One region of the Chromobacterium subtsugae genome, then DNA from elsewhere that is predicted to be linked to it. Evidence: riboswitches for the same ligand, from Rfam matches in the RefSeq annotation. Region 1 holds a riboswitch; the other holds the start of a gene.
What was found. A riboswitch is a leader RNA that binds a small molecule or an ion and turns the genes downstream of it on or off. The one in region 1 is predicted to bind glycine.
Positions count from the first base shown of each region.

Region 2: it holds a riboswitch for glycine, as region 1 does, so the genes downstream of both, gcvT (glycine cleavage system aminomethyltransferase GcvT) here and U6115_RS12095 (trimeric intracellular cation channel family protein) in region 1, are expected to answer to the same signal.

Region 1 is NZ_CP142381.1:2,502,717-2,514,084, reverse strand. Features, by position in the region: gene U6115_RS12140 (VOC family protein) at 1-233, shown strand, start outside; gene U6115_RS12135 (aldehyde dehydrogenase) at 281-1,771, shown strand; gene U6115_RS12130 (substrate-binding periplasmic protein) at 2,091-2,774, shown strand; gene U6115_RS12125 (substrate-binding periplasmic protein) at 2,883-3,680, shown strand; gene U6115_RS12120 (substrate-binding periplasmic protein) at 3,721-4,515, shown strand; gene U6115_RS12115 (FMN-dependent NADH-azoreductase) at 4,586-5,194, opposite strand; gene U6115_RS12110 (LysR substrate-binding domain-containing protein) at 5,303-6,244, shown strand; gene U6115_RS12105 (GNAT family N-acetyltransferase) at 6,288-6,833, shown strand; gene U6115_RS12100 (DUF3141 domain-containing protein) at 6,969-9,440, shown strand; glycine riboswitch at 9,510-9,596, shown strand; glycine riboswitch at 9,601-9,698, shown strand; gene U6115_RS12095 (trimeric intracellular cation channel family protein) at 9,856-10,470, shown strand; gene U6115_RS12090 (TIGR02117 family protein) at 10,623-11,303, shown strand.
Region 2 is NZ_CP142381.1:1,472,955-1,484,322, forward strand. Features, by position in the region: gene U6115_RS07250 (methyl-accepting chemotaxis protein) at 1-1,127, shown strand, start outside; gene U6115_RS07255 (CheR family methyltransferase) at 1,186-2,028, shown strand; gene U6115_RS07260 (protein-glutamate methylesterase/protein-glutamine glutaminase) at 2,038-3,096, shown strand; gene cheD (chemoreceptor glutamine deamidase CheD) at 3,102-3,707, shown strand; gene fdxA (ferredoxin FdxA) at 3,720-4,043, opposite strand; gene gluQRS (tRNA glutamyl-Q(34) synthetase GluQRS) at 4,136-5,032, shown strand; gene U6115_RS07280 (amino acid permease) at 5,382-6,665, shown strand; glycine riboswitch at 6,884-6,974, shown strand; glycine riboswitch at 6,989-7,087, shown strand; gene gcvT (glycine cleavage system aminomethyltransferase GcvT) at 7,128-8,216, shown strand; gene gcvH (glycine cleavage system protein GcvH) at 8,279-8,665, shown strand; gene gcvP (aminomethyl-transferring glycine dehydrogenase) at 8,817-11,368, shown strand, end outside.

The sequences.
Region 1 (11,368 bases):
TGGCGGCGATGAATCTTCCCGCCGGCCACGTGCGCGCCAGCGATTCGACGCAGCCGCTGGGCATGGAAATCGGCCTGGTCACCGAACAGGTGGAGGCCGCGCACCGGCGGGCGCTGGAATGCGGCGCGCAGGAATTGGCAGCCCCGGCGCGCAAGCCGTGGGGGCAGACGGTGTCCTACTTGCGCAGCCCGGACGGCGCGCTGATCGAACTGTGCAGTCCCCTTTCCGCCTGAAATCCGCACCGCAACCGCAAAGCAGCACCACACAAGAGGAGAAAACCATGTCCCGCAGTACGCATGCCGACTGGAAACAACTTGCTGCAGAACTGAAAATCGAGGGCCGCGCCTTCATCGACGGCGCCTACCGGCATGCCGACGACGAACGCCGCTTCGATTGCGTCAACCCGGCCACCGGCGCCAAGCTGGCCGACATCGCCCACTGCGGCGAAGCCGACGTCAACAAAGCGGTCAAGGCCGCGCGCCGGGCGTTCGAATCCGGCGTCTGGTCCAGCCTGCCGCCGATCAAGCGCGGCGGCATTCTCAAGCGCTTCGCCGCGCTGATCCGCGAACACGCCGACGAACTGGCGCTGCTGGAAACGCTGGACGCCGGCAAACCGATCGGCGACACCACCAGCGTCGACGTGCCGGCCGCCGCCCATTGCGTGGAATGGTATGCCGAATCGATAGACAAGATAGGCGGCGAAGTGGCGCCGGTCGATCCCAAGCTCGTCGGCCTGGTGACGCGCGAGCCGGTAGGCGTGGTCGCCGCGGTGGTGCCGTGGAACTTCCCCATTCTGATGGCCAGCTGGAAATTCGGCCCGGCGCTGGCCGCCGGCAACGCGGTCATCGTCAAGCCGTCGGAAAAGTCGCCGCTCACCGCCATCCGCGTGGCGGCGCTGGCCAAGGAGGCCGGCATTCCCGACGGCATCTTCCAGGTATTGCCCGGCCCCGGCGAAGTCGGCAAGGCGCTGGCCCTGCACATGGGCGTCGATTGCGTCGCCTTCACCGGCTCCACCGCGGTAGGCAAGCTGATCGCCGGCTACGCCGCCCAGTCCAACCTGAAGCGCGTATGGCTGGAATTGGGCGGCAAGTCGCCCAACATCATCTTGCCCGACTGCCCGGATCTCGCGCAGGCGGCCCGCAGCGCGGCCGGCGCCATCTTCTACAATATGGGCGAAGTCTGCACCGCCGGTTCGCGCGTGCTGGTCCACAGCGCCATCAAGGAACGCTTCCTCGCCGAACTGCAGGCCGCCGCCGCCCGCTACTATCCGGGCGACCCGCTCGACCCGGCAACCAGCATGGGAGCCATCGTCGACGGCATCCAGCACAAGAAAGTGCTCGGTTATATCGACAAAGGCGTGAGCGAAGGCGCCAGCCTGCTATTGGGCGGCAAGGCGGCGCATGCCGACAAGGGCCTGTTCATCGAGCCGACCGTGTTCGACTGCCCGCGCCCCGATCTCGCCATCTGCCGCGAGGAAATCTTCGGGCCGGTGCTGTCGGTGATCACCTTCGACGATGTCGAGGAAGCCATCCGCATCGCCAACGACACCGAATACGGCCTGGCCGCCGCCGTGTGGACCGCCAATGTCAGCACCGCCCATCAGGTTTCGCGCCGGCTGCGCGCCGGCACCGTCTGGGTGAACTGCTATGACGAAGGCGGCGACATGAACTTCCCCTTCGGCGGCTACAAGCAATCGGGCAACGGCCGCGACAAGTCCTTGCACGCTCTGGAGAAATACACCGAGCTGAAAAGCACGCTGATCAAGCTGTAAACCCTCTGCGCCGGCCTGGCACCGCCTGGGCCGGCGCGTTTCCCCTCCGCCTCCCCCTCCGCCGCGCATTCTGAACTCACCCACCCAGCCTGTCTTTGCCCTCTTCGCCCGCAAAGCCGCCGCGCGCCAGCCGGAGCTAGCAGCCGCCGACAGCCGGGCTATGATTGAAATCAAAGACTTCCGGATATTTCCCCGCATGCAGCGAATCTACCGACTTGCCGTAGTCGGCCTGCTTTGGCTCACCCCCCTTGCCCAGGCAGCTGACAGCAGCCCCGCCTGCCCTTCCGGGCCGCTCAGAGTGGGATTTTACGAGTATGGCTTGGCTTACCGCGCCGGACGCGGCTATGACGTTGACCTGATACGCGAATTGGCGCGCCGCCTGCATTGCCCCATCGCCAGCGAGAGCGTGTTTCCCTGGATCCGCACCCTCAAGATGCTGCAAATCGGCGAAGTGGACATCGCCACCTCCGCCACCCCCACTCCGGACCGTCTGCAATACGCGTGGATCTACACCTACAAGCACAGCAAGAGCATGGTATTGCTGCGCACCGAGGTTCAAGCCCGCACCCTGGCGGCCCTGCCGGACGACCCCAAGCTGCGCTGGGGCGTGATCCGCGGCTGGAAGTTCAGCCCGATGCAGGACCAGTTGCTGGCTGACCTGGCCAAACGCAACAAGATCGTGCCGGCCGTCGATGAGGACGATTTGTACAAGATGCTGGCCGACGGCGTGATCACCGGCGCGCTAGCCCACCCGACCAGCTACGACGACTGGCTCAGAAACCCGCGCATCCGCAACCAGGTGGTCGTGCTGGATCTGTTTCCGGATGTCGAGGCGACCGCGGGCGGCGTAGCGCTCAGCAAAAAGCGCTTCCCGGAAGCTTCGGCCGAACTATGGCATGCGGAGTTGAAAAAGATGTCCCGCGACGGGACCTTGCGCGACATCTTCCGCCGCTTCCTCAGCGAGGAAACCGCGGACTACCTGCTGCGTTCGCCCGTTCCCTGACGCAGCGTGCCGCGCGGCGCAACAAACGCGCGCGCCGCCAAGGGGTGGAAACGGCTTCCGCGCCGACGGAACATGAGATGAATCCACGAGAGGGAGGAAATACACCAAATGCGGCGAAACATCTGCCTCGCGCTTGCCCTGCTCTTCGCCACCGTCTGCCAGGCCGCGCCCAATCCGGCCTGTCCCAACGGGCCGCTGCGAGTCGGGTTTTACAAATTCGGCGCGGCTTACCGCATGGGCCAGGGCTACGACGTGGACATGGTGCGCGAACTGGCGCGCCGGCTGCATTGCCAGATCGCCTCGGAGACCGAGCTGCCGCGGCTGCGCGCGCTGAAAATGCTGGCCAGCGGCCAGATAGACATCGGCACCTCCACCCTGGCCACGCCGGACCGGCTGGCTTACGCCTGGATCTACCCCTACAACCACACCAAGAACATGGTGCTGCTGCACCCCTCCCTCAAGGAACGCACGCTGCCCGACCTGCTGAACGATCCGGCTCTGCGCTGGGGCATGGTGCGCGGCTATCGCCACAGTCCGGAGCAGGACCAATTCCTGGGGCAGCTGGACGCGCAGCGCCGGCTGGTAGTGGCCGACGACGAAGACGATCTGTACCGGATGCTGAACGACGGAATCGTGACCGCGGCCTTCGCCCTGCCGGGCAGCTATGGCCGCTGGCTGCGCGACCCGCTGCTCGCCAAGCGCATCGCCGTGCTGGACCTGTTCCCGGCCAGCACGCCCATCGCCAGCGGCATGGCGCTGAGCAAGGTGCGTTTCAGCCGGCAAGCGGCCGAGCGCTGGCATCAGGAACTGCTGAAAATGGACCAGGACGGCAGCCTGCTCGGCATATTGCGGCGCTACATCAGCGACGGCGCCGCCAAGCAAATGATGCAGTTGCCGCTAGACTGAATGCAGCGGCCCCAGCGGCCATCGATTGCGGAGTGCGCAGATGAAATGGTTGGCAGCCTGCCTATTGGCGCTTTGCCTGGCGGCCGCGCGGGCGGCGCCCAACCCGGCCTGCCCGCAAGGCGCGCTCGCCATCGCCTATTACGACTTCGGCATCGCCTACCGCCAGGGCAAGGGCTACGACCCCGAAATCATCCATGAGCTGGCCAGGCGGCTGAACTGCCCGATCCAGAGCGAAACCGACTACCCCAGGCTGCGCGTGCTCAAGCTGCTGGAAATCGGCCAGGCCGATATCGGCACGTCCACGCTGATCACCCCGGAGCGCCAGCGCTATCTATGGCTGCTCCCCTACCACCACAGCAAGAACATGGTGCTGCTGCACCGCGGCGTGCAGGCCAACTCCCTGGCCGAGCTGCTGAAGCTGCCCGACCTGCGCTGGGGCATGGTGCGCGGCTACCGGCACAGTCCGGCGCAGCAGAAAATGCTGGACGAGCTGACGCTGCAGCACAAAGTGGTCGTCGCGGAGAACGAGGACGACCTGTACAAAATGGTATGCAACGGCGTCGTTTCCGCGGCCTTCGGCCACACCGTCAGCTACGACCCGTGGCTGCAAAACCATCAGGCCCAGCAGCAGGTGACGGTGCATGACTTCTTCCCGGACAGCGAGATCATCGCCGGCGGCATCGCGCTGAGCAAGGCCCGCTTCAGCCAGGGTGCCGCCGAGCTGTGGAGCGAGGAAGTGCGCCGCATGCTGCGCGACGGCTCGATGCGCGCGATCATGCGCCGCCACCTGAGTCCCGCCGCCGTCGAGCAACTGTTCAAACAGCCGCTGGAATAGCCAACGCCGGATGGCCGCGAAAAAGCCCGGCAGCGCGCCGGGCTTTTCATTCATCCGAGCTGGGCGGGAATCACAGCGCCAGCTTGGCGATGGCTTCCTTGGCCAGGTGGATGGAGGTGGCGCGCTTGTCCGGGCCCATGCCGATCGCTTCGGCGCGGACGATTTCCACGTCGGTCACACCCAGGAAGCCCAGCACCTTCACCAGGAAGTCTTCCTGGAAATCCATCAGGCTGCCTTGCTCGCCGCTGTGCACGCCGCCGCGGCCGGAAACCACTACCACTTTCTTGTTCGGCACCAGGCCGACCGGGCCGTTTTCGGTGTACTTGAAGGTGCGGCCGGCCGCGGCTACGCGGTCGATCCAGCTCTTCAACTGCGTCGGGATAGAGAAGTTGTACATCGGCGCGCCGATCACCAGCACGTCGGCGGCGAAGAATTCTTCAATCAGCTGGTCGGTCAGCGCCGCTTCGCTGCGCTGCAGCTCGGTCCAATCAGCTTCGGCGGTGAAGCGGGCGCCGACGATTTCACCGGACAGGTGGGCGATCGGGTTGGCCGCCAGGTCGCGGTAGGTGGTTTCCACCTTGTCATGGCGCTGGCGCAGGGTGTTGGCCACCACCGCGGACAGTTCGCGGGTGACGGAGTTGTCGGCCAGGATGCTGGAATCGAGATGGAGCAGTTTCATTTGGAGGTCTTTCCGTGTCGGGTGGGAATGAGTGCATGATAGGCATGCGCAACAATCCGCACTAGACTGCTAAAATTGGAAACATTGTTCCACCAATGAGACAATCCCATGCATGATCTGAACGACCTCATGTACTTCGCCAAGGTGGTGGAGCACGGCGGCTTCATGGCCGCCGGCCGCGCGCTGGGCATCCCCAAGTCGCGGCTGTCGCGCCGGGTGGCCGAACTGGAACAGCGCCTGGGCGCGCGCCTGCTGCAGCGCACCACCCGCCGGCTGGCGCTGACCGAGATCGGCAGCCAGTACTATCAGCACTGCCAGGCCATGCTGGCCGAGGCCGAAGCCGCCCATGAGGCCATCCTGCAAAGCAGCGCCGAGCCGCGCGGGCTGATACGGGTAAGCTGCCCGGAGCTGCTGGCCAAAACCATGCTCAGCGCGGTGCTGCCGCGCTTTCTGGCGCTGCATCCGCAGGTGCGGGTGGCGCTGGACTCCACCAACCGTCGGGTAGACCTAATAGAAGAAAGCGTGGATGTCGCGCTGCGGGTGCGCAACGTGATAGACGACAGCGCCAGCCTGGTGGTGCGCCGGCTGGGCAAGAGCCGCTTCATCCTGGTGGCCAGCCCGGACTTCATCCGCCAGCATGGGGAGCCGCAGGCGCCGGAGCGGCTGGCGGCGCTGCCGGCGCTGAGCATGAGCCGGCCCGACGGACGCGGCCAATGGACGCTGCTGGACAACATCGGCCAGAGCTACACCATCCACCTGGATACGCCCCGGCTGATGACCGACGACATGATAGTCCTGCTGGAGGCCGCCATCGCCGGCGTCGGCGTCGCCGCGCTGCCGGCCAACGTCTGCCACCAGGCGCTGGCGGACGGCAGGCTCAGGCACATCCTGCCGCAATACGACTTTCCCTGGGGCATCCTGCACGCCGCCTTTCCCACCCGCCGCGGCCTGTCGCCGGCGGTGCGCGCCTTTCTCGACTTCATCGCCCAGGAGCTGATCAGCGACGAGATGGCGGGCGACTGGGGGCGCAGCGACATTCGCCCGGCATGACTATTGCTTTGGCAGAATGGTGTTCATTCCATTCCGCTCCGCCATGTTCACCATCCGTCCACTGACCGAAACCGACTCCATCGACGCCCTCACCGCCCTGCTGCACCGCGCCTACGCGCAGTTGGGCGCGATGGGACTGCCCTATACCGCGGTGAGCCAGAGCGCCGAGGTGACCCGCCGCCGCATCGCCGGCGGCCACTGCCTGCTGGCCTGGCACCGCGACGAGCTGATAGGCACCGTCACGGTGCATCATCCGCTGCCGGCTTCGTCCTGCCCGCAGTTTCGCCAGCCGGATGGCGCGGTGCTGGTGCAGCTGGCGGTGGCGCCGGACTGCCAAGGACTGGGCCTGGGCGAGCGGCTGATCGCCGCCGCCGAAGCCTGGGCGCAAGCGCAGGGCTATCGCGCCATCCGGCTGGATACCGCCGTGGAAGCCCACCACCTGGTCAGCCGTTATCTCAGGCGCGGCTACCGCATGGAAGCGCCGTTGCAATGGCCGGACAAGCCCTACCGCAGCGTGGTGATGGAAAAACGCCTGGAACCGATGGCCGGCGCGGACACTCCTAACCGCTATTGCACTGCAACAGAATGATGGCTGCGCGCCACAAGTGTCCGCCCCCGCCATCCGCTTTTATTGCATTGCAGCAACAAGCGAGTACAGTGGCGTCCATGGCTCAGTCATGGGCCGCCGCGTCCGTCTCCATCTTTTCCAAAGCAAGGGGTTGCAATGTGGTCAGCTACTGCAGTTCAAGGCGGGACACTCCCGTTCGCACAACCGCTGTTTGATTACTGGCTCGATGCCTGCCAGCGCGGCGTCCTGTACTGGGACACGCTGTACCGGCGCGGCGCCACCTATCTGGAGCATTGCGAAAGCGGCAAGCCGCCGGTGCTGGTGTTCGATTACCGCATCATCCTGGACGGGCGCGAATTGCCCGACCCGGCCAATTACGCGCTGGCCGCCATCGAGCCGCCGCCCAGCTGTCCGCCCACCGACGCCGCCAAGCGCCCCTTCGTGGTGATAGACCCGCGCGCCGGCCATGGCCCGGGCATAGGCGGCTTCAAGATGGACAGCGAAATCGGCATCGCCCTGCAACAGGGCCACCCCTGCTACTTCGTGATGTTCTTCCCGCAGCCGGTGCCCGGACAAACCATAGAAAGCGTCAGCAAGGCCGAAGGCGTCTTCCTCAAGCGCGTCAACGAGCTGCACCCCAATAGCGACGGCAAGCCCTTCGTCATCGGCAACTGCCAGGGCGGCTGGGCGCTGGCCATGCTGGCGTCGGTGGCGCCGGACCTGGTCGGCCCCATCCTGCTGGCCGGATCGCCCTTATCCTACTGGGCCGGCGTGCGCGGCAAGAACCCGATGCGCTACGCCGGCGGGCTGAACGGCGGCACCTGGACCGCATCGCTGGCCGGCGACCTCGGCAACGGCCGCTTCGACGGCGCGCATCTGGTCAGCAACTTCGAGAAGCTGGACCCAGCCAATACCTTATGGAAGAAGTCCTACAACCTCTATTCCAAAGTGGACACCGAACCGCAGCGCTACCTGGATTTCGAGCGCTGGTGGGGCGGCCATTACCTGCTGAACAAGGCGGAAATGGAATGGATCACCCAGAAGCTGTTCGTCGGCAACGATCTGGTGCACGGCAAAATCGCCAGCCATGACGGCAAGCTGCGGGTGGACATGCGCAACATCCGCTCTCCCATCGTGGTGTTCGCCTCCTGGGGCGACAACATCACGCCGCCGCAGCAGGCGCTGAACTGGGTGGCCGACCTCTACGACAACGTGGAAGACATCCGCAACAACGAACAGACAATCGTCTACTGCCTGCACAACAAGGTGGGCCACCTCGGCATCTTCGTCTCCGCCGGCGTCGCCAACAAGGAGCACAGCGAATTCGCCAGCGCGCTGGACCTGATAGACGTGCTGGCGCCGGGCCTGTACGAAGCCGTCATCGAAGACATCGCGCCCGACGCGCCGGGACAGGAATACATCGAAGGCCGCTACATCATCCGCTTCGAAGCGCGCGACGTATCGGACATCCTGGCGCTGGACGACGGCCGCGACGACGAGCACGCCTTCGAAGTGGTGAAGCGGGTATCGGAAATCAACCAGGGCCTGTATGACCGCTTCGCCTCGCCGCTGCTGCGCGCCGCCGGCAACGAAGCCGGCGCCCGCCTGCTGCGCGAGTTGCACCCCGCCCGCCTGGAACGCACGCTGATCTCGCCGAAAAACCCCTGGCTGTGGTGGCTGCCCGGCCTCGCCGCCCAGGTGCGCGAACAGCGCCGCCCGGCGCCCCTGGACAATCCGCTGTGGCAATGGCAGGAACAGCTGTCCGGCTTCATCGGCCAATCGCTGGATCATTACCGCGACCTGCGCGACGCCGCCCAGGAACAGCTGTTCCGCGCCATCTACGAATCGCCGCAGCTGGCGACGCTGGTCGGCGTGCAGCCGGCAAGCGAGCCGCGCCGGCATGCGCTTGCCTGGGAAAGCCGCGAACTGGCGCGCCTGAAGCGCGAGGCGCTGGCCCCCAGCTTCGAGCAAGGCACGCTGGCCGACGGCTTTGTGCGGCTGTTGCTCTATGTCAGCATCGGCATGGGCGTGGTGGATGAGCGGCCGTTCAACGCCATCCGCCGCGTGATGCGCGACGTCAGGCACGAATACCCGCTGACGCTGATGCAGTTGAAGGACATCGTCCGCCACCAGGTGGCGCTGGTGCGGCTGGACGCGCCGCGCGCGCTGAACGGCCTGGCGGCGCTGCTGCCCGACGCGCATCGCCGCCGCCAAGCCTGGACGCTGGCGCGCGACCTGCTGACGCTCAACGGCCCGATCCCGGCCGAGCACCAGGCGCGGCTGGACGAAGTGGCCAGGACGCTGCAATTGGACATGCCCGCCGCCCCTGGCCATCCGACTGCGCCGTCCATTCTGCCCCAACTGGAAACGGCAGCCGCGCCGGCGGAAATCAAGGCCGAGAAAGCCAGCGCCGTCGCGTTGCAGCCCAAACCGGCGCCCGCGCGCAAACCCGCGGCAAAATCCGCCGCGGAAGCCGCCCCGGCCGCCAAACCCGCCCAGGCCGAGGCAAAACCCGCCGCCGCGCGCGCGCGCAAATCTCCCGCCAAAGCCAACGGCCAAGCCCCCGCCGCCGCGCCGGCCAAAACCGCCAAGACAGCCACGCCGGCCAAGCGCCCAGGCAAGGCCTGATCCGGCAACCGGGGCGCGAAAGCGCCCCGGTTCTGACATTGACTATTCCAATAGCAAAAGCTAATATTGCGTCTCTCTGCGGGAGAGAGGGGCCATGCCCCCGCCGAAGACGCAAGCTCCCATAATCGCTCAGGCAAGCCGTACCGCAGTGTTTCATTGATTCAAGCCGATTGGAGAGAGGCTGCCCCGAGCAGCCCACCGAAGGGGCAAGTGGCCGCAAGCCATGCAACTCTCAGGTAAAAGGACAAGGGGAGAGGCTGTTCCGTAGCCCGGAATCCACCCAGGAGTCTGCCTTGTCCCGCTCGCCATTCCGCGGCGCGCCCGGCGTTTGCCGATGGCCCGCCCGCACATCATTCCCTGTTCTTCCGCAGCCGGCTCGTCCGGCGTTATTGCCGCAACCTCGCAAGACACCATCATGCTGACCCTGATCTACCTGATCGCCATCACCGCCGAGGCGATGACCGGCGCGCTGGCGGCCGGCCGCCGCCACATGGACATTTTTGGCGTAAGCGTCATCGCCTTCCTCACGGCCCTGGGCGGCGGCACCGTGCGCGACATCGTGCTGGGCCGCTACCCGATAGGCTGGACCCAGCACCCGGAATACGTGCTGCTGGTGGTGGCCGGCGGCATCGCCGCGGTGCTGGCCGCGCGCTTCATGCGCCATCTGAACCGCCTGTTTCTGGTGCTGGACGCGCTGGGCCTGGTGGCCTTCACCATCATCGGCTGCGACGTGGCGCTGGGCATGCACTACCATCCGGTGATAGTGGCGATGGCCGGCATGATCACCGGCATCGCCGGCGGCATCCTGCGCGACGTGCTGTGCAACCGCGTGCCCATCGTGTTTCGCCGCGAGCTGTACGCCAGCGTGTCGCTGCTGGTGGCCGTGCTCTACATGGGCCTCAACCAGCTGAACCTGCCGCACGACTACAATATCGCCGCCAGCTTCGCCTTCGGCCTGGCCTTGCGCCTGACCGCGCTGTGGCGCGAATGGCAGCTGCCGGTATTCGCCTACCGGCACGATCACCACTGAACCGCCGACGCCCCGCTGCCGCGGGGCGTTTCGCTTGATCGGCGCGCCTCATGCTTGAAGCCACCCCGCCGGGATGCCATGATCAGCCCCTTTGCTGACTCGCCGGCCCAGACCCCGCCTCCCACATGCGCCCATCCCCAATCCGCCCAACCATGCCCCTCCGCCGCCTCGCCATCCGCGCGCTGGCCGGACTATTGGCCCTGCCCGCCCTCTACCTGCTGGCAGCCCTGCTGGCCGGCTTGCTGCCAGTCAACAAGGGCTGGCAAGCGCCGGCAGACGGCATCGCCGTGTATCTGCAGGACAGCAATGGCGTGCATACCAGCCTGGCGCTGCCGGTCCAGACGCCGCAACAAGACTGGAACGCGCTATTCTCTCCGCGCCAAACTCAGCGGCCCGAGCTGTCCGCCGCGCAGCCGTACCTCGCCATCGGCTGGGGCAGCCGCACCTTTTTCCTGCGCACCCGCAGCTGGGCCGACCTGACTGCCGGCAATGCCATCGCCGCGCTGGCCTCGGACGCCAGCGTGCTGCACGTCGAATATCTGCCCAAGCCGGCAGAGGACGCCGATACCCGGAAAATCCTGCTCACGCCCGGCCAGTACGCGAAACTGGCGGCATTCATCCGGCAAAGCGCCGCGGCCGGCGCCGATGGCAAACCGCTTTGGCTGGCGAATGAGCGCTATGATGGCAACGATGCCTTCTATCAGGCCCATGGCCGCTACACCCCGTTCGTCACCTGCAACCAGTGGACCCGCAACGCGCTGGCCGCCGCCGGCGTGCGCACTGCCTTATGGTCGCCGTTCACCCGGCCCTTGTTCTGGCGCCTTCATGGCTGAGCCAATCCCATCCGCACAGGAAAAATGGCAACAACCTGTCCTTTTGTTCAGGTGAAAGCGCCATT
Region 2 (11,368 bases), 1.0 Mb from region 1:
ATGTGGAGGGCAAGCAGGGCTTTTTCCGCCTGTTGAGCGAAGGCGTCAATCAGCTGATGGGAGTGACCAGCCAGGGACTGGCCGATATCGCCGGCGTGCTGGGCGCGCTGGCCGGCGGCGACCTCACCCGCAGCATATCGGCCGACTACCAGGGCCTGTTCGGCCAGCTGAAGGCCGACAGCAACGCCACCGTCGACAAGCTGAAGGAGATCGTCGCCAATATCAAGGACTCCACCGACACGATCAACACCGCGGCGCGGGAGATCGCCGCCGGCAACGCCAACCTGTCCAGCCGCACCGAGCAGCAGGCGGCCAGCCTGGAGGAAACCGCGTCCAGCATGGAGGAGATCACCAGCACGGTGCGGCAGAACGCCGAAAACGCCAGAAAGGCCAATTCGCTGGCGATAGGCGCGTCCGACATCGCGGCGCGGGGCGGCAAGGTGGTGGGCGACGTGGTGTCGACGATGAACGAGATCAACGACAGCGCCAAGAAGATAGTCGACATCATCAGCGTGATCGACGGCATCGCCTTCCAGACCAATATCCTGGCCCTGAACGCGGCGGTGGAGGCGGCGCGCGCGGGCGAGCAGGGCCGGGGCTTCGCGGTGGTGGCCAGCGAGGTGCGCAGCCTGGCGCAGCGCTCGGCGGCGGCGGCCAAGGAAATCAAGTTGCTGATCGGCGACTCGGTGGACAAGGTGGAGTCCGGCAGCCGGCTGGTGGACGAGGCGGGGCGGACCATGGACGAGATCGTGGTGTCCATCCGCCGGGTGGCCGACATCATGAGCGATATCTCGGCGGCCTCGGCCGAGCAAAGTTCGGGCATCGAGCAGGTCAACCTGGCGGTCACCCAGATGGACGAAAACACCCAGAAGAACGCCGCGCTGGTGGAGCAGGCGGCCGCGGCGGCGGAGTCGCTGGAAGAGCAGGCGCGCTATTTGTCCGGCGCGGTGGCGGTGTTTCGGCTGGATGAATCGGGGCGAAGCGGCCAGCCGCCGCAGGCGAGGCCGCTCGCCAGCCGGCAGCCGGCGGCGTGGACATTCGCCGCCAAGGGACGGGGTCCGGCGCGGGCGCTGGAGCCTATCCGTCCGCCGCGGGACGCGGACGACGGGACATGGGAGGAGTTTTGAGCGGCGGCATCCGCGGCAGGCCCGGCGGCGCGCTGGCTAAGGCGCGGGCGGGGACGGCATGATGGACGAGACCGAGCTGAAATTCACCGGCAGCGATTTCCGGCGGGCGCGGGACATGCTCTACCAAAAGGCCGGCATCGCGCTGCACGACTCCAAAAAACACATGGTCTACGCGCGCCTGGCGAGGCGGGTGCGCTCGCGCGGACTGCGCAGTTTCGGCGAATACCTGGACCTGCTGCAGCAAGACCAGGAGGAGGGCGAGTGGCAGGGCTTCATCAATGCGCTGACCACCAACCTCACGTCCTTCTTTCGCGAGCCGCATCATTTCGAGATGCTGCGCGAGCATGTCCGCCGACGCCGGCCGGCGGGAGAGACGTTTCGGGTGTGGAGCGCGGCCTCCTCCACCGGAGAGGAGCCGTATTCGATAGCCATCACCTTGCTGGAGTCGTGGCGCGAGTCCGGCGGCGGCGCTTTCGAGCTGCTGGCGTCGGATATCGACACCCAGGCGCTGGCGCAGGCGGCGCGCGGCGTTTATCCGCTGGAGCGCGTCGTCCAGCTTGCGCCGCATCTGCTGAAACGCTATTTCGACAAAGGGGCGGGAGCCAATGAGGGCATGGCCAGGCTCAAGCGGCAGGCGCGGGAGGCCGCGCTGTTTTTCCAGTTCAACCTGGCGGCGTCGACATGGCCCGATATCGGGCGTTTCGACGTGATTTTCTGCCGCAATGTGCTGATCTACTTCGACAAGGCCACCCAGGCGGACATCCTGTCGCGGATGGCGCCGTGCCTGAAGCCGGATGGCCTGCTGTTCCTGGGGCACTCGGAAAACATCTCGCATCTGACCGAGGCCTTCGCCGGCTGCGGCAGGACGGCCTATCGGCTGGCGCGCCCGGACGGCGGCTAGGAGGCGGGCATGGCGGTCATCCGGAGCAAGATCAGGGTGGTGGTGGTCGACGATTCGGCGCTGATCCGCAGCCTGCTCACCGCCATCATCAACGGGGCGCCGGACATGGAGGTGGTGGCGACCGCCTCCGACCCCATCCTCGCCCGCGAGCGGATACGGGAAACCAGCCCGGACGTGGTGACGCTGGATGTGGAAATGCCGCGCATGGACGGGCTGGAGTTCTTGCGCCGGCTGATGCGGCTGCGGCCGACGCCGGTATTGATGATCTCGTCGCTGACGGCGGCAGGCTCCGAAACCGCGCTGGCGGCGCTGGAGCTGGGCGCGGTGGATTTCGTGCACAAGCCGGCAGAGGATGTCGCGCGCAGAATGCCGGACTATGCGGAGGAAATCCGCGCCAAGCTGAGGATGGCGGCGGCCGCGCGTCTGCGCCAGCCGATGCGTTTCCCGCCGGTTCCGGTTGGCATGCTGGCTGGCCCGGACGCCGGGCGCGCGCTGATTTTCGTCGGCGCCTCGACCGGCGGCACCGAGGCGATCAAGGAGTTTTTGCTGGGCATGCCGGCCAATTGTCCGCCCATCCTGATCGTCCAGCACATGCCGGAACATTTCACTTTCACCTTCGCCGCCCGCCTGGACCGGTTGTGCGCGATGCGGGTGACAGAGGCCAGGGATGGCGAGCCGGCGCAAATCGGCGCGGCTTACATCGCGCCGGGCCACTCGCACATGCGGGTGAGGCCGGGCGGGCCGACCGGCTATCAGATCGCGCTGGACCAAGGCGAACCGGTCAACCGCCATCGCCCGGCGGTGGACGCGCTGTTCGATTCCGCCGCGCGGCATCTGCGCGGCAACGCCATCGGCGTGCTGCTCACAGGGATGGGGCGGGACGGCGCCGCCGGCCTGTTGCGGATGCGCCAGGCCGGCGCCGTCACTTTCGGCCAGGACGAGGCCAGCTGCGTGGTGTACGGCATGCCGAAGGAAGCGGTCAAGGCGGGGGCGGTGATGCACGTCTGCCCGCTGGCTTCGCTGGCGTTCCGGGTTGTCGAGTGTCTGCAACTGCATGGCGAAAGGTAGATGACATGAACTTCCCCGGCGCGATGGATGGCAACCGCTATTACGACAAGCATTTCCAGACGATGGCGGTGAAGGTGTTCCCCGGCGAATTCCACGCCACCAATCAGCGGCTGATGCTGGTGACGCTATTGGGCTCCTGCGTGGCGGTGTGCTTGAGCGATCGCACCGCCGGCGTCTGCGGCATGAACCACTTCCTGCTGCCGGAAGGCTCGCTGGATCTGGGCGCCGGCGCTTCCGCGGCGCGCTTCGGCGTCAACGCGATGGAGTTGCTGATCACCGACATGCAGAAGCTGGGGGCGATGCGGCACCGGCTGGAGGCTAAGATCTTCGGCGCGGCCAATGTGCTGGACGGCATGACCGTGGTGAACGTCGGCGAGCGCAACAGCCAGTTCATCCGCAGCTACCTCGCCAACGAGCAGATTCCGGTGCTGGCCGAAGACTTGCTGGGCGAGTGCGCGCGCAAGGTGTATTTCTTCACCGAAACCGGCAGGGTGCTGATCAAGAAGCTGAAGCGCAGCGGCGTGGCGGTCAAGGCCGAGCAGCCCTACCGCGGCCGCATCCTGGAACAGGGCGAAGGCGCCAAGACCGGCGACATCGATCTGTTCCTGTGACAGGCGGAGCGTTCAGCGTTCCAGGTATTGCAGCTTGTCCTTCACCTCGGCCCAGTCGGCATGGTCGGGCAGCGGATCGATCTTTTCGGTGATCACCGGCCAGTTCTTGGCCAATTCCGCGTTGAGGGCCAGGAAGTTTTCCTGGCCCTTGGGCAAGTCGTCCTCGGCATAAATGGCGCTAATCGGGCACTCCGCCACGCACAGAGAGCAGTCTATGCATTCTTCCGGGTCGATGGCCAGGAAGTTGGGCCCTTCATGGAAGCAGTCCACCGGGCACACGTCCACGCAGTCGGTGTATTTGCATTTGATACAGGCATCGGTTACAACGTACGTCATTCTGGTGTCCTCATCGAGGCTGAATCGTAGATCGGGATAATGGTATTTTAGCGATAATTCGTCCCCTTGTAGATTTCAGTCCTCCAATTCCGATGTCCAAGTCATCATACCGGGGCCGTTTCGCCCCCAGCCCCACCGGCCTGCTGCATGCCGGCTCCCTCAGCACCGCGGTCGGCAGTTATCTGGAGGCCCGCAGCCGCGGCGGCGAATGGCTGCTCAGAATGGAAGACCTCGACCCGCCGCGGGAAATGCCCGGCGCGGCCGACGACATCCTGCGCACGCTGGAGGCCTTCGGTTTCGAATGGGATGGCGAGGTGGTTTACCAGAGCCGGCGCCACGAGCGCTATCGCGCCGCCCTGCTGCAGTTGGCCGCCAGCGGCCATGCCTACGCCTGCTGCTGCACCCGCAAGGAAATCGCCGCGGCCGCCCGGCGCGGTCTGGACGGCTATGTCTATCCCGGCACCTGCCGCAACGGCTGTCCCGGCGGCAGGGAAGGCCGGGCCTGGCGCTTGCGCGCGCCCGACCGGGATGTGTCGGTGATGGATCGCCTGCAGGGCGAATGCCGGCAGAACCTGGCCGGCGACATCGGCGATTTCGTGCTGCTGCGCGCCGACGGCTTTTGGGCCTACCAGTTGGCGGTGGTGGTGGACGACGCCGAGCAGGGCGTCAATGACATCGTGCGCGGCGCCGACCTCCTGGTGTCGACGCCGCGCCAGCTGCAGGTTTACGACAGCCTGGGCCTGCCGCCGCCCGGCTATTGCCACCTGCCGGTGCTGACCAACGCCGCCGGCGAGAAATTGTCCAAGCAGACGCTGGCGCCGGCGATAAGCGGCGGCGACGCCGCGCGCCAGCTGCGCGCGGCGCTGGGCTGGCTGGGCCATCCGCCGCCGGCCGAGTGCGGCAGGCTGGACGAACTGTGGCGTTGGGCCATCGCCAATTGGTCGCTGAGCCGCGCGCCGCGCGGCCCGCTGATCCTGCCTCATGCATAAGCGTCCGCTTATTCAATTGACATAAGCATCTGTCGCGTAACGGTTTTTTTGTAAAAAAATCGCCAATGCGACATGTTTTTACGTCAAATCTGTGTTTTAATGCGCCCTTTTTTTCCGGCGCGGCGGCTGGCGCCCGCGGCGCGGCGATGCCGAGAGATCGGCCAAGAAGCCCAGGCTGGGCTATCTTGAAGCCTGTGAGGCGAGCCAGCTGATGCCGTTGTTTCCCATTATTCCGCATGTTTGACGCCGGGCCGGCCAGCGCCCGGCGCTGGATGCTTTCGCCCTAGACGGAGAATCAGGTTTGAGCGAAAACAGTTCCATCCAAAAGAAAGGCTCGCTCGGGGTCTGGATGTGCACCGCCCTGGTGGTGGGCAATATGATAGGTTCCGGCGTGTTTCTGCTGCCGGCCTCGCTGGCGCCGTTCGGCGGCATCTCGATGCTGGGCTGGTTGCTGACCTCCGGCGGCGCGATCTGCCTGGCGCTGGTGTTCGCGCGCCTGTCGGCCATCCTGCCGCGCGAAGGCGGGCCGTATGCCTATATTCATGCCGGCTTCGGCGATTTCGCCGGTTTCTGGATCGCCTGGGGCTACTGGATCGCGCTGTGGGCCGGCAATGCCGCGCTGGCGGTGGCGGCCACCAGCTATATGCAGGTGTTTTTCCCCATCCTCGGCCATAACGAGCCGCTGGCCGGCGCTTTCGCCATCAGCCTGATCTGGATCGTCACCTGGATCAACAGCCGCGGAGCGCGCAGCTCCGGCATGGTGGCGGTGGTCACCACGCTGTTGAAGCTGCTGCCGCTGGCCGCGGTGACGTTCATCGGCTTTTTCCACATGCATCCGGAAAACCTGGCGTTCAATCCGCACGGCAAGCCGCTGCTGTCGTCGCTGTCGGCCACCATGGCGCTGACGCTGTGGGCCTTCTTGGGCCTGGAGTCGGCATCGGTGCCGGCGGGCGATGTCGTGGAGCCGGAAAAGACCATTCCGCGCGCGACGGTGATCGGCACCTTGCTGGCGACCGTGCTCTACATTTTGTCCACCATTTCGCTGATGGGGCTGATGCCGGCCGACACGCTGGCCGCGTCGCAAGCGCCGTTCGCCGACGCCGCGCGGCTGATGTGGGGCGACTGGGGCTATTGGGCGGTGGGCTTCGGCGCGGTGGTGTCCTGCTTCGGCGCGCTCAATGGCTGGAGCCTGATGCAGGCGCATGTGCCGGCCGCCGCCGCCAAGGACAAGCTGTTCCCCAGCCGCTTCGCCCAGCGCAACGCCGCCGGCGTGCCCATCTTCGGCCTGGTGCTGTCCAGCGCGCTGGTCACCATCCTGATGGCGATGAAATACGCCGGCGGCGACAGCGGCGTGAAGATCTTCGAATTCATCATCCTGCTGGCCACCGCCACCACGCTGCTGCCGTACGCTTTCTGCTCGATGGCGCTGATCGCCATCATGCTGATGCGCGGCAAGGCGTTCGCCCCCAAGGACTACGTCGCCCCCGGCTTCTTCGCCGGCATCGGCTTCGTCTATTCGCTGTGGGCATTGTACGGTTCCGGCGCCGATACCGTGATGTGGGGCATGCTGTTGCTGATGCTGGGCCTGCCGGTCTACGTCTGGCAGTTGAAGGAGCGGCACGCGGCGGCTTGAGCCAGCGCCGCCAGAGCCCGAAAGCGCAGCGTCGTCCGCTGCGCTTTTTTCATGGGCGCGCGCGGCGGATGGGCGGCTATGGCTCAGGAAATTTTCATATTCGAATAATAATAAACACAAAAAATTTGCGATATTTTTCTGATAAATACAGAAAAATAAACTGTTTTACTTCGAAATAAACTCGGCTTGCCAAGCCGCCGCGACTGCCACCATAATCGCCGGGTCATACAGGAGAGAGCGGCCCCGCGGCCGCCGCCGAAGGCGCAAGTGCACCCGCAATCGCTCAGGCAAAAGGACTGTATCACGGGGTCGGCGGCTGCCGGCTTGCGCAATCTGGAGAGCGGCGCCTGCGTGGCGTCCACCGAAGGGGCTAACGGCTGATCCAGCCGGAAAATCTCAGGTGCAGGGACAGAGGGGTGTGGTTGACACAGGCTATCCACACTTTTCTCGAAGGAACCGCGCATGACGGCCCCGAAACGTACCCCGCTGTTTGACGCCCACGTCGCCGCCGGCGCGAAAATGGTTGATTTCGCCGGTTGGGAAATGCCCATCCACTACGGCTCCCAGCTGAAAGAGCACGAGATCGTCCGCTCGGACGCCGGCATGTTCGACGTTTCCCACATGACGGTGATCGACATCACCGGCGCCGACGCCAAATCCTGGCTGCAAAAACTGATCGCCAACGATGTCGCCAAGCTCGGTTTCGAGGGCAAGGCGCTGTATTCCGGCATGCTCACCGCCGAAGGCACCGTCGTCGACGATCTGATCGTCTATCTCACTTCCTATGGCTACCGCATGGTGGTCAATGCCGGCACCACCGAAAAAGACCTGGCCTGGATGGAAAGCCAGAAGGCCGGCTTCGACGTGGCGCTGAAGGTGCGCCGCGACCTGGCGATGCTGGCGGTGCAAGGCCCGCAGGCCATTGAAAAAGTCTGCTCGATCAAGCCGGAGCTGGCCGATGCCATCCGCGCGCTGAAAGTGTTCCAGGGCCTGCCGCAGGACGAGTGGTTCTACGCCCGCACCGGCTATACCGGCGAAGACGGCCTGGAAATCATGGTGCCTGCCGATCAGGCCATCGCCTTCTTCCATCAATTGCAAGCCGCCGGCGTCGCCCCCATCGGCCTGGGCGCCCGCGACACGCTGCGCCTGGAAGCCGGCATGAACCTGTACGGCCACGACATGGACGAAACCGTGTCGCCGCTGGAGGCGGGCATGGGCTGGACCATCGCCTGGGAGCCGGCCGAACGCAAGTTCAACGGCCGCGAGGCGCTGGAGGCGCAGAAGGCCGCCGGCGTGAAGATGAAGCAGGTGGGCCTGGTGCTGGAAGGCCGCGGCGTGCTGCGCGAAGGCTTGAAGGTAGTGGTGGAGGGCGTCGGCGAAGGCGTGATCACCAGCGGCACCTTCTCGCCCACGCTGAAGCATTCCATCGCCATCGCCCGCGTGCCGGCCGCCACCGGCGCCACGGCCCAGGTGGACCTGCGCGGCGCGCTGACCGATGTGCGCGTGGTGAAGATGCCCTTCGTGCGCAACGGCAAGAAAGTATTCGAATAATCTGGCTGCAGTGTTGGAACTGCCGCCGCCATTGATCTGATCTTAAGCTGGAGAACTTCAAGATGAGCAATATCCCCGCCGAACTGAAATATGTGGAAAGCCACGAGTGGCTGCGTCTGGAAGCCGACGGTTCCGTGACTGTGGGCATCACCGCGCACGCGCAGGAATTGCTGGGCGACATCGTGTTCGTCGAACTGCCTAAAGTGGGCGCGACCCTGGCCCGCGACGAGCAGGCCGGCGTGGTGGAGTCGGTGAAGGCCGCTTCCGACGTCTACTGTCCGATCGCCGGCGAAATCCTGGCGGTGAACGAAGAGCTGGAAGGCGAGCCGGAACTGGCCAACAGCGAGCCCTACGGCGATGGCTGGTTCTTCAAGATCAAGCCGGCCAACGCCGCCGATCTGGATGGCCTGATGGACGCCGCCGCCTACGCCAAGGAAATCGGCGCCTGATAGCTGAACCCGCCCTGCAGTCGCCAGACGCAGGGCGTTTTTTTTGGCCGCGAAGCCAGCCGCCGCGCACCGGCCGGCGGACGATGAGCCACGCGCTCTCTCCGCCCGCCGGCGATGGCGGGCTTCGCGGCAGCAATGGAAGGTCCTGAACATGTCGCTCTCCGCACTCTTCAATCGCAACGAATTCATCGCCCGCCACATCGGCCCGTCCGACGACGAGCGCGCCGAGATGCTGGCCGCCATCGGCGCGGCCTCCATCGACGCGCTGGTCGGCGAAACCCTGCCGGCCGACATCCGCCTGAACCGCGCGCTGGATCTGCCGGCGCCGCAGCCGGAAGCCGAGGCTCTGGCCGCCCTGAAAGCGGTGGCCGCCAAGAACGTGGTCAACAAATCCTTCATCGGCCTCGGTTACTACCCGGTGAAGACGCCGTCCGTGATCCTGCGCAACGTGCTGGAAAACCCGGGCTGGTACACCGCCTATACCCCGTACCAGGCCGAGATCGCCCAGGGCCGGCTGGAGGCGCTGCTGAACTTCCAGCAGATGGTGATCGACCTGACCGGCCTGGAAATGGCCAACGCCTCGCTGCTGGACGAAGCCACCGCCGCCGCCGAGGCGATGGCGATGGCCGGCCGCGTGTCCAAATCCAAGTCCACGCGCTTCTTCGTCGACAGCCGCGTGCTGCCGCAGACGCTGGACGTGATGAAGACCCGCGCCAAGTACTTCGGCTTCGAGCTGGTGCAGGGCCATCCGGAAGAGGCCGGCAACGGCGATTACTTCGGCGCGCTGTTCCAGTATCCGGGCGAAGCCGGCGATCTGATCGACCTGACCCCGCATATCGCCGCCATCAAGGCCAAGGGCGGCGTCGTCGCCGTCGCCGCCGACGTGATGGCGCTGGTGGCCTTGAAGTCGCCGGGCGAGATGGGCGCCGACATCGCGCTGGGCAATACCCAGCGCTTCGGCGTGCCGATGGGCTTCGGCGGCCCGCATGCCGCCTATTTCGCCTTCAAGGACGAGATGAAGCGCTCGGCGCCGGGCCGCATCATCGGCGTCTCCATCGACGCCAAGGGCAAGACCGCGCTGCGCATGGCGTTGCAGACCCGCGAGCAGCACATCCGCCGCGAGAAGGCCAACTCCAATATCTGCACCAGCCAGGTGCTGCTGGCCAATATCGCCGGCTTGTACGCGGTCTACCACGGCGCCGAGGGCGTCAAGCGCATCGCCGCCCGCATCCACCGCTTGGCCGCCATCTTCGCCCACGCGGTGCAGGCCGCCGGCGGCAAGCTGGTGTTCGACCGCTTCTTCGACACCGTGCAGGTGGACGCGCCCAAGGCCGACGCCATCTACGCCGCCGCGCTGGCGGCCGGCTACAACCTGCGCCGCGTGGGCAAGACCGTGTTGGGCGTGGCCTTCCACGAGGCCGCCACCGAGGCGGATCTGGCCAAGCTGATCGAGCTGTTCACCGGCAAGCAGGCAGATATCGCCGCCTTGGACGCAGCCGCCCAGGATGCGATCCCGGCCGCGCTCAAGCGCGAATCCGCGATCCTGAGCCACCCGGTGTTCAATGTGCACCATAGCGAGCACGAGATGCTGCGCTATATGAAGAAGCTGGAAAACCGCGACCTGGCGATGAATCATTCGATGATCAGCCTGGGCAGCTGCACGATGAAGCTGAACGCCACCAGCGAGATGATTCCGATCACCTGGCCGGAATTCGCCAATATGCACCCGTTCGCGCCGCGCGAGCAGACCGTGGGCTATCTGGAAATGATCGCCGGCCTGGAGAAGCAGCTGCGCGCGATCACCGGTTTCGACATCATCTCGATGCAGCCGAACTCCGGCGCGCAGGGCGAGTACGCCGGCCTGTTGGCGATCAGCCGCTACCACGAGTCGCGCGGCGAAGCCCATCGCAACATCTGCCTGATTCCGCAATCGGCGCACGGCACCAACCCGGCCACCGCGCAGATGATGAATATGCAGGTGGTGGTGGTGAAATGCGACGAGGCCGGCAACGTCGACGTCGCCGACCTGAAGGCCAAGGCAGAACAGCACGCCGCCAACCTGGCCGCGCTGATGATCACCTATCCGTCCACCCACGGCGTGTTCGAGCAGGCCATCAAAGAGATCTGCGAAATCGTCCACGCCCACGGCGGCCAGGTGTACATGGACGGCGCCAACCTCAACGCCCAGGTGGGCCTGACTCGTCCGGCCGACATCGGCGCCGACGTGTCGCATATGAACCTGCACAAGACCTTCTGCATCCCGCACGGCGGCGGCGGCCCGGGCATGGGCCCGATCGGCCTGAAGGCGCACCTGGCGCCGTTCATCGCCAACCACGTGGTGGCGCCGGTGCCGGGCGCGGAGGCAGGCCAAACCGCGGTATCCGCCGCGCCGTTCGGCTCCGCCTCCATCCTGCCGATATCGTATATGTACATCGCGATGATGGGCGCCGAGGGCATGAAGCAGGCAACGGAAAACGCGTTGCTGTCGGCCAACTACCTGGCTACCCGCCTGGGCGAGCACTACCCGGTGCTGTACACCGGCGCCAACGGCCGCGTCGCCCACGAGTGCATCATCGACTTGCGCCCGCTGAAGGCCGCTTCCGGCGTGACCGAAGTGGACGTGGCCAAGCGCCTGATGGACTATGGCTTCCACGCGCCGACCATGAGCTTCCCGGTGCCGGGCACGCTGATGATAGAGCCGAC